One region of the Paenibacillus sp. FSL R7-0198 genome, then DNA from elsewhere that is predicted to be linked to it. Evidence: a T-box and tRNA genes for the amino acid it is inferred to sense, from the RefSeq annotation. Region 1 holds a T-box; the other holds one or more tRNA genes.
The links. The T-box of region 1 lies ahead of tyrS (tyrosine--tRNA ligase). A T-box ahead of a tRNA ligase gene usually reads a tRNA of that ligase, here a tRNA-Tyr.
Positions count from the first base shown of each region.

Region 2: it encodes a tRNA-Tyr, which carries the amino acid that the T-box ahead of tyrS (tyrosine--tRNA ligase) is inferred to sense. The anticodon was not compared.

Region 1 is NZ_JBBOCB010000001.1:834,463-838,654, forward strand. It holds gene MKY87_RS03435 (hypothetical protein) at 1-327, shown strand, start outside; gene MKY87_RS03440 (YxcD family protein) at 333-611, shown strand; gene tyrS (tyrosine--tRNA ligase) at 770-2,032, opposite strand; T-box leader at 2,149-2,376, opposite strand; gene MKY87_RS03450 (DMP19 family protein) at 2,476-2,925, opposite strand; gene MKY87_RS03455 (Imm63 family immunity protein) at 2,946-3,389, opposite strand; gene MKY87_RS03460 (protein adenylyltransferase SelO) at 3,481-4,192, opposite strand, start outside.
Region 2 is NZ_JBBOCB010000001.1:4,002,590-4,006,781, forward strand. It holds rRNA gene MKY87_RS17255 (23S ribosomal RNA) at 1-377, shown strand, start outside; rRNA gene rrf (5S ribosomal RNA) at 455-571, shown strand; tRNA gene MKY87_RS17265 (tRNA-Ile) at 610-683, shown strand; tRNA gene MKY87_RS17270 (tRNA-Ala) at 718-793, shown strand; tRNA gene MKY87_RS17275 (tRNA-Asn) at 795-870, shown strand; tRNA gene MKY87_RS17280 (tRNA-Glu) at 875-946, shown strand; tRNA gene MKY87_RS17285 (tRNA-Val) at 953-1,028, shown strand; tRNA gene MKY87_RS17290 (tRNA-Met) at 1,045-1,118, shown strand; tRNA gene MKY87_RS17295 (tRNA-Asp) at 1,145-1,222, shown strand; tRNA gene MKY87_RS17300 (tRNA-Phe) at 1,239-1,314, shown strand; tRNA gene MKY87_RS17305 (tRNA-Thr) at 1,334-1,409, shown strand; tRNA gene MKY87_RS17310 (tRNA-Tyr) at 1,419-1,504, shown strand; tRNA gene MKY87_RS17315 (tRNA-Lys) at 1,515-1,590, shown strand; tRNA gene MKY87_RS17320 (tRNA-Leu) at 1,597-1,677, shown strand; tRNA gene MKY87_RS17325 (tRNA-Gly) at 1,688-1,762, shown strand; tRNA gene MKY87_RS17330 (tRNA-Arg) at 1,770-1,846, shown strand; tRNA gene MKY87_RS17335 (tRNA-Leu) at 1,864-1,942, shown strand; tRNA gene MKY87_RS17340 (tRNA-Pro) at 1,950-2,023, shown strand; tRNA gene MKY87_RS17345 (tRNA-Gly) at 2,034-2,104, shown strand; gene iolD (3D-(3,5/4)-trihydroxycyclohexane-1,2-dione acylhydrolase (decyclizing)) at 2,496-4,192, shown strand, end outside.

The DNA.
Region 1 (4,192 bases):
GTGAATCAATCCAATTCCGGTAATAACTCCGGTACTGGTGCAGCTGCAACCCGTGGTGGTGGATTCTTTGGCGGTGGCGGTGGCTTCATGAAAGGCATGATGCTTGGTGGTCTTGCTGGTATGATGTTCGGCGGACTGTTCGGTGGCATGGGCGCCCTTGGTAACATCCTTGGATTGCTCGTGAACGTTGCAGCAATCATGTTGATTGTTATGCTGGCTATGGCACTCTTCAGAGCCATCTCCAATCGTCGCAAACCTGCAGCGGATGGTCGTTATGACCGTCGCAATGATCGTGATGATGACCGTAACAGAAACGGACGGTACTAATCTCTATGGTTCTGAGCATGGATGAAATTGTGAATGCAATCTGTATTCATATGGCAGAACGTAAGGGTGTACGTCCAACCGATGTGAATGTAGAACTGAGCTGGGAAGAAGATACAGGTTATTCCGCTGAAGTTTGGATCCAAGGACGCAGTCAATATCTGGTCGAGTCCAATATGATTGAAGCGATTCTTCGTTACCTGCACAGTGAATACAACATCCGGGCGTATCGTGAGAATGTACGACTTGATCTGGATGAAGAAATCACAGCGATCGTTAATCAATAAACTATAGGTCAAGCAATGACCTGTTATACTAAAGACCGTCTCCCTTCTGTCGCCTGACAGAGATGGAAGACGGTCTTTTTGTTTCTGTATTTGTATCTTTATTTGTGTGTCTATTTTAGTCTCTATACGTGCCTGTGTTACGTACTATTTCTTGGAAACTACGATTGAAGTTTGACCAAGCTGTAGTTCTTCTTACCTTTACGGATAATGATGAATTTACCGCCAATGGCATGCTCTGCCGAGACTGTAAATTCAAGCTCTGTGATTTTCTCACCGTTCATGGAGATTGCGCCTTTAGTGACATCCTCACGCGCCTGGCGTTTGGATGGCTCCAGCCCCAGATCTACGAGCCAGTCGACGATATTTTTCGCTTCGCCGTCCGTTTCGAATGTTGGCATTTCCTTGAAGCCCTGTTCGATTTCATCAGCTGTCAGGGAACGGATATCACCACTGAACAGCGCCGCTGTAATTCGTTTAGCCTGTTCGAGCATTTCTTCGCCGTGAACAAATTTTGTCATTTCTTCCGCGAGTGCTTTCTGTGCTTCACGTCTATGCGGCTCTGTCTCTACCTTTTCAGCCAAAGCTTCGATTTCTTCTTTGCTCAGGAAGGTAAAGTATTTCAGGTATTTGATCACATCACGGTCATCTGTATTCGCCCAGAACTGGTAGAATTCAAATGGTGTCGTTTTGTTCGGATCAAGCCAGATTGCGCCGCCAGCTGTTTTACCAAATTTCGTACCGTCGGATTTGAGCATGAGCGGAATGGTCAGACCGTACGCCTTCGCTTCAGATCCTTCTTTTTTACGAATCAGATCAAGACCACTCGTGATATTCCCCCATTGATCAGAACCGCCGATTTGAAGCTGTACATCTTCATTTTGGAACAGGTGCAGGTAGTCGAGAGATTGAAGGATCTGGTATGAAAACTCGGTGAACGAGATTCCGCCTTCCAGTCTGCTCGCAACTACATCCTTAGCAAGCATCGTGTTGAGGTTAAAGTTTTTGCCGTAGTCACGTAAGAATTCAATGACATTGATTTTGTGTGTCCAATCGTAGTTGTTCACCATGCGAACCTGATTATCACCGTCTGTTACGAACAACTTCTTCATCTGCGCTGTCAGTGCATCCACATTCTCCTGCACTTGCTCCATCGTTTGCAGAGAACGCTCTGCCTGACGACCACTTGGGTCACCAATCGTGCCTGTAGCTCCACCAATCAAAATAACCGGACGATGTCCTGCCAGTTGAAACCTTTTCAGCATCATGAAGGGAATGAGATGTCCGATATGCATGCTATCCCCCGTAGGGTCAACGCCGCAGTACAAAGAAACGGATTTCGTTTCAGTCAATTCACGTAGTCCCTCTGCATCCGTCTGCTGGTTAATGGCGTCACGCCACTGTAGTTCATCAATAATATTCATTCGTATAACCCCTTTTCTATCCTCAAAATTCAGTCATGATCTACGTTAAATTACGAAATTACACGCTGGAACGGCTTTTTTGGACACAAAAAAATCGCCTCCTTGTCTTCATTAGACACAGGGACGATTATCATAACCGTGGTACCACCCAAATTGCATGGACAACACGTGAGCTTAACACGTTATCCATACCACTTTTGGCAATATATCGTTTGCCCATCCGCTTGGCATTACCCAAGTACTCCAGAGTGTAATTCGCAGCCCTTGTATGTATCAGGTTCCATCAACCCCTGACTTTCTGTAACAGGGACAAAGCCGCTACTGCGCTCTATCAACGTGATTCATGTATTCAATTTATAGCAAGTATAGCCGAACGTTCCAGTCATTGCAAGACCAAGTATGCAATCTTTGAACAGAACAACGGATGCATAATTGAAACCAGATTATATAATCATCATGTTCAATTTTCCGTGATAATAACCATAGGCTTTCTCCGCAATCTGATCCTCATTATTCCAAAATTTCTGATCCAGCGCATCTAACTGGTCCTCTTGTTCCTTGGTCAGTAATTTAGGAATGTCCCACAGTTCAGTAAGCCTTTCATCCTCTTTCAGATGCTCCATGCAGCCGTATGCTGACGTTATAATCTCCACGACTTGAGTCGCACCAATGGTATGTAATGCCCGCAACGCGTAACGGTATACCTCTTCCCCCCAGTTACAGAAAAACTGAATAAAACCGCCATTAAAGACATCCGCCTCTAACAGCCATAAAGCAGCAATATCCTGCTCGTTCGAAGTCAACGAAGCCCAGCCCTGTTCAGATTTATTCTTTTTTTCGACAAATAACACAGCATAGTCATACCATACATCATTAATATCTTGCTCGCTCATGTAACACACCTCATTTTTATTTACTTCATGCCCTCTAACTCCTGACGTTTACCCGTCTGATACCAATGTAAGTACGGATCACCGATCTGCTGGAAGGCTTCCTGAACACCCCTGTTTAGTTCATTCATCACTTCATTTGTGTAGTTCAAATACGTCTGTTTATTATCCACGCCATATCTTTCCAACAACCCTACATGCGTCGCGGTGAAAATAATATCCTCCAGCAGCCAATAGACGACTTCATCCGGCTGTTTCACCCGTTTCTCCAATGAGACGAGACCACGTTCGTATATTCGAACAATATACGCATCTTCTCCATTCTCTACATAGGGCACACCATCGCATTTAAAGGTCTCAAACAAGCGGTTAACATAGTTCTGCATCTGTTCCCTACGGAGAGATGTACGCTCTAAAAGCTGTATAAGGATGTCTGCCAATTGTTGTTTGCTTAACATGTTGGACATGAATGCACCTGCCTATATAAAAGTAACATCGATGACAGAATGAAAAAATGAAAAAGCTGCCGAAGGCAGCCTCTTCTTCCGTATTGTTCAATCAGGTCCCACAAAAAGTTTGGTAGGAAGTATTGCATTGTGCAGGTAGTTCGGCATATTCAGCCTGCTCAGGTGAGTGCGCGAACGGATCTGAAAGAACTGCCAAAAGCTTCTCCATCACGCTAAGATCTCCATGATTCTCTGCTCGCTCAAGCGCTTCTTCGACCCGATGATTGCGGGGAATGACAGCTGGATTGCTTGTTCTCATCAACTGCTTAGAGACTTCCTTCTCCCCCTGCTGTCTGTCCAATCTCGCTTGCCACCGCTCTTGCCATTCAGCAAATTCTGTCGTGCCAAACAAAGCTGTTCCTTCCAATGTATCAAAGGTCAAAGCCAGGAACGTATTGGTGTAATCTGCACTATGCTTCTCCATAAGTTCAAGAAGATCCTTGATCAATGCCTCATCATCGGCCTCTTCATCCAACAAGCCCAGTTTGGCACGCATCCCCTTGAGCCAGTGATGATGATACAATTCAGAAAATTGTGCGATGGTATCCTGCGCGAGTTGCACCGCCTGCTCTTCATCTTCATGCAACAACGGCAGAAGCGTCTCAGCAAAACGAGCCAAATTCCACCCGGCAATATACGGTTGATTACCATAAGCATAGCGGCCTTGTCTGTCAATGGAGCTAAATACGGTTGAAGGATTGTACGCATCCATAAAGGCGCACGGACCATAATCGATGGTCTCACCACTGATCGCCATGTTATCC
Region 2 (4,192 bases), 3.2 Mb from region 1:
CGCATCCTGGGGCTGAAGTAGGTCCCAAGGGTTGGGCTGTTCGCCCATTAAAGCGGTACGCGAGCTGGGTTCAGAACGTCGTGAGACAGTTCGGTCCCTATCTGTCGTGGGCGTAGGAAATTTGAGAGGAGCTGTCCTTAGTACGAGAGGACCGGGATGGACGTACCGCTGGTGTACCAGTTGTTCCGCCAGGAGCACCGCTGGGTAGCTATGTACGGACGGGATAAACGCTGAAAGCATCTAAGCGTGAAGCCCCCCTCAAGATGAGATTTCCCAGTATGTAAGACCCCTTGAAGACGACGAGGTAGATAGGCTGGGGGTGGAAGTGCAGCAATGCATGGAGCTGACCAGTACTAATCGGTCGAGGGCTTATCCAAATATGCAAGTGATAATTCGCATGTTTCGTTTCGAATCTAGTTTTCAGAGAACAACACTCTGAAATGTAAGCTACGCGTTTGGTGGCGATGGCGGAGGGGTTCCACACGTACCCATCCCGAACACGACCGTTAAGCCCTCTAGCGCCGATGGTACTTGGACCGCAGGGTCCTGGGAGAGTAGGACGCCGCCAAGCGAAACCCCATTGGGGTATTTTTTTTCGAAAATTGATAAGGGCCCTTAGCTCAGTTGGTTAGAGCGCACCTCTGATAAGGGTGAGGCCGGTGGTTCGAGTCCACCAGGGCCCATAGCAAGACCACAACAAGAAATACACCAGAGTATGGGGCCATAGCTCAGCTGGGAGAGCGCCTGCCTTGCAAGCAGGAGGTCAGCGGTTCGATCCCGCTTGGCTCCACCATTCCCTGATAGCTCAGTTGGTAGAGCACTCGACTGTTAATCGAGTTGTCACAGGTTCGAGCCCTGTTCGGGGAGCCAGTAAGGCCCGTTGGTCAAGGGGTTAAGACACCTCCCTTTCACGGAGGTAACAGGGGTTCGAATCCCCTACGGGTCATAATATGGAGGCTTAGCTCAGCTGGGAGAGCATCTGCCTTACAAGCAGAGGGTCGGGGGTTCGATCCCCTCAGCCTCCACCATATAACTTTATAACGACGCGGGGTGGAGCAGCCCGGTAGCTCGTCGGGCTCATAACCCGAAGGCCGCAGGTTCAAATCCTGCCCCCGCAATTATACTTTCCTTGAGAAAGTGATCTGGAACCGTGGTGTAGTTGGCCTAACATGCCTGCCTGTCACGCAGGAGATCGCGGGTTCGAATCCCGTCGGTTCCGCCATTTTTTGATTTAGTAAGGCTCGGTAGCTCAGTCGGTAGAGCAGAGGACTGAAAATCCTCGTGTCGGCGGTTCGATTCCGTCCCGAGCCACCATATATAACACCTTTAATACGCCGGTGTAGCTCAACTGGTAGAGCAACTGACTTGTAATCAGTAGGTTGGGGGTTCAAGTCCTCTCGCCGGCACCATGTAATCCTGGAGGATTAGCGAAGCGGCCAAACGCATCAGACTGTAAATCTGCTCCCGTACGGGTTCGGTGGTTCGAATCCATCATCCTCCACCAGTTTTTCTATGAGTCATTAGCTCAGTTGGTAGAGCACCTGACTTTTAATCAGGGTGTCGAAGGTTCGAGCCCTTCATGACTCACCATTATATGCGCGTGTGGCGGAATTGGCAGACGCACTAGACTTAGGATCTAGCGTCTTTGACGTGGGGGTTCAAGTCCCTCCACGCGCATCCCTTATTTGCGGAAGTGGCTCAGCGGTAGAGCATCGCCTTGCCAAGGCGAGGGTCGCGGGTTCGATTCCCGTCTTCCGCTCCAATATTTTGCGCCCTTAGCTCAGCTGGATAGAGCGTTTGACTACGAATCAAAAGGCCGGGAGTTCGAATCTCTCAGGGCGCGCCATTATAACTTCATATTTTGCCGGCGTGGCGGAATGGCAGACGCGCTCGACTCAAAATCGAGTGGGAAACCGTGGAGGTTCGAGTCCTCTCGCCGGTATAGATAACGGGATGTAGCTCAGCTTGGTAGAGCACCTGGTTTGGGACCAGGGGGTCGCATGTTCAAATCGTGTCATCCCGATTGTTGTTATGCGGGTGTAGTTCAATGGTAGAACTTTAGCCTTCCAAGCTAATAGCGTGGGTTCGATTCCCATCACCCGCTTATATATTGAAAAAGAAAGAGATGGTACTCACCGTCTCTTTCTTTTTTTGCATTCATAGATATATTGGTAATTTAGTACGTGGTGCTCTCAGAAAGTATATGGCTCTTTATCATGTACCAGGATGTAACTCGAGCTTGCATAAATTTCCCCACCTTAAATTTGTCCTTGTTAATTGTGGACGCTATTCAAATGGAACAGATCTAACGCACCGTATAACGCCTGGATATACTCTTCTTTACCACTTATATAAAAACGCTTACAAAAATAGCTTGCGTAAATCATTAACCTGTAATACCATATCAATTAAGCGCTTAACCTTAAGGGGTAAGGCGCTTAAACTTAACGTAGATTAAGCGCTTAACCCGTAAAGGAAAGGACGGCGATCAATTCATGAATACAATTCGACTAACGATGGCTCAGGCACTGCTTCGATACCTGGATCAGCAATATATCTCGGTTGACGGGGTGGAAACCAAGTTTGTGAAGGGAATCATCGGTATTTTTGGACATGGCAATGTAACAGGCATTGGAGAAGCGCTGGAGCGCAGTCCGGGAAGCCTGACGTATATGCAAGGCAAGAACGAACAAGGTATGGTGCATACGGCAGCGGCTTATGCCAAGCAGAAGAACCGCAGACAGATCTATGCATGTACAACATCTATTGGACCTGGTGCTTTGAATATGATTACAGCGGCAGCTACTGCAACGGTGAACCGAATTCCGGTTTTATTGCTTCCTGGAGACAACTTTGCTACACGGGAACCGGACCCGGTACTTCAACAGTTGGAAGTGAGCAGTGATTATACGATCTCAGCCACTGATCCATTCAAAGCCGTCAGCAAGTACTGGGATCGCATTGTTCGTCCCGAACAGCTGATGATTGCTGTTACACAGGCCATGCGTGTACTAACCGATCCAGCAGAGACGGGAGCAGTAACGCTCGCACTGCCGCAGGATGTGCAGGCAGAGGCGTACGATTATCCAGAATCGTTCTTTGCCCGCAAAGTACATTATCTGGACCGTCGCCCCCCGGTACAGGCAGCCATTGAGCGGGCAACGGAGCAGATTGCCCGAGGCAGAAAGCCGATGCTCGTTGCAGGCGGCGGTGTGTTGTACTCTGAGGCGTCCGTTCAACTCGTGGAGTTCGCCGAAGCATTTGGTATTCCGATCGCCGAGACGCAGGCGGGCAAGAGCGCAGTCTCTTGGGACCACCCACTGAATGTGGGGGCCATCGGGGTTACCGGCTCTCTGGCAGCCAATAGGCTGGCGAGAGAAGCAGACGTTGTGATCGGCGTCGGTACGCGGTTCTCGGATTTCACGACTGCGTCCCGCTCTGCTTTTCAGCATCCGGAAGTGTCATTCATCAACATCAACTTGAACGGCATGGATGCCGCCAAGTTAGGCGGAAAAGCCATCCTGGCAGATGCGCGCGAAGGATTGCAGGCTTTGCAGAAGGAATTGCAGCAAAGACAATACCGCAGTGCATATGGTGCATCCGAAATCGCTGATCTCCGCGCTGAGTGGAATGCAGAAGTGGATCGGCTGTATGCAGCTCAACATGAAGCAGGGCTGGCACAGACAACGGCAGTCGGCATAGTTAATCGGACGATTGATCCTTCCTCCGTTATTGTGTGTGCGGCAGGCAGTCTGCCAGGAGACCTGCATCGTCTGTGGCGTGCGGCTGAACCAAAGACGTATCACATGGAGTATGGATTCTCCTGTATGGGGTACGAGGTAAGCGGAGCGTTCGGAGCAGCACTTGCTGAGCCGGATCGTGAAGTGTACGCCATGGTGGGGGATGGCAGTTATCTGATGCTGCATTCGGAGTTTGTGACCAGTTTGCAGGAACAGAAGAAGATGACCGTTCTATTATTCAACAACAATGGATTCCAGTGTATTCATAATTTGCAGCGGGAACATGGTAGTGACGGGTTCGGCAATGAGTTCCGTTATCGGGAATCCGAGAGTGGACGACTGACCGGGGATTACATGCCAATGGACTTTGCTGCACACGCACGAAGCATGGGAGCCAAATCCTATAAAGCGGAGACGGCAGAACAGCTGGAACAAGCACTTCGAGATGCGAA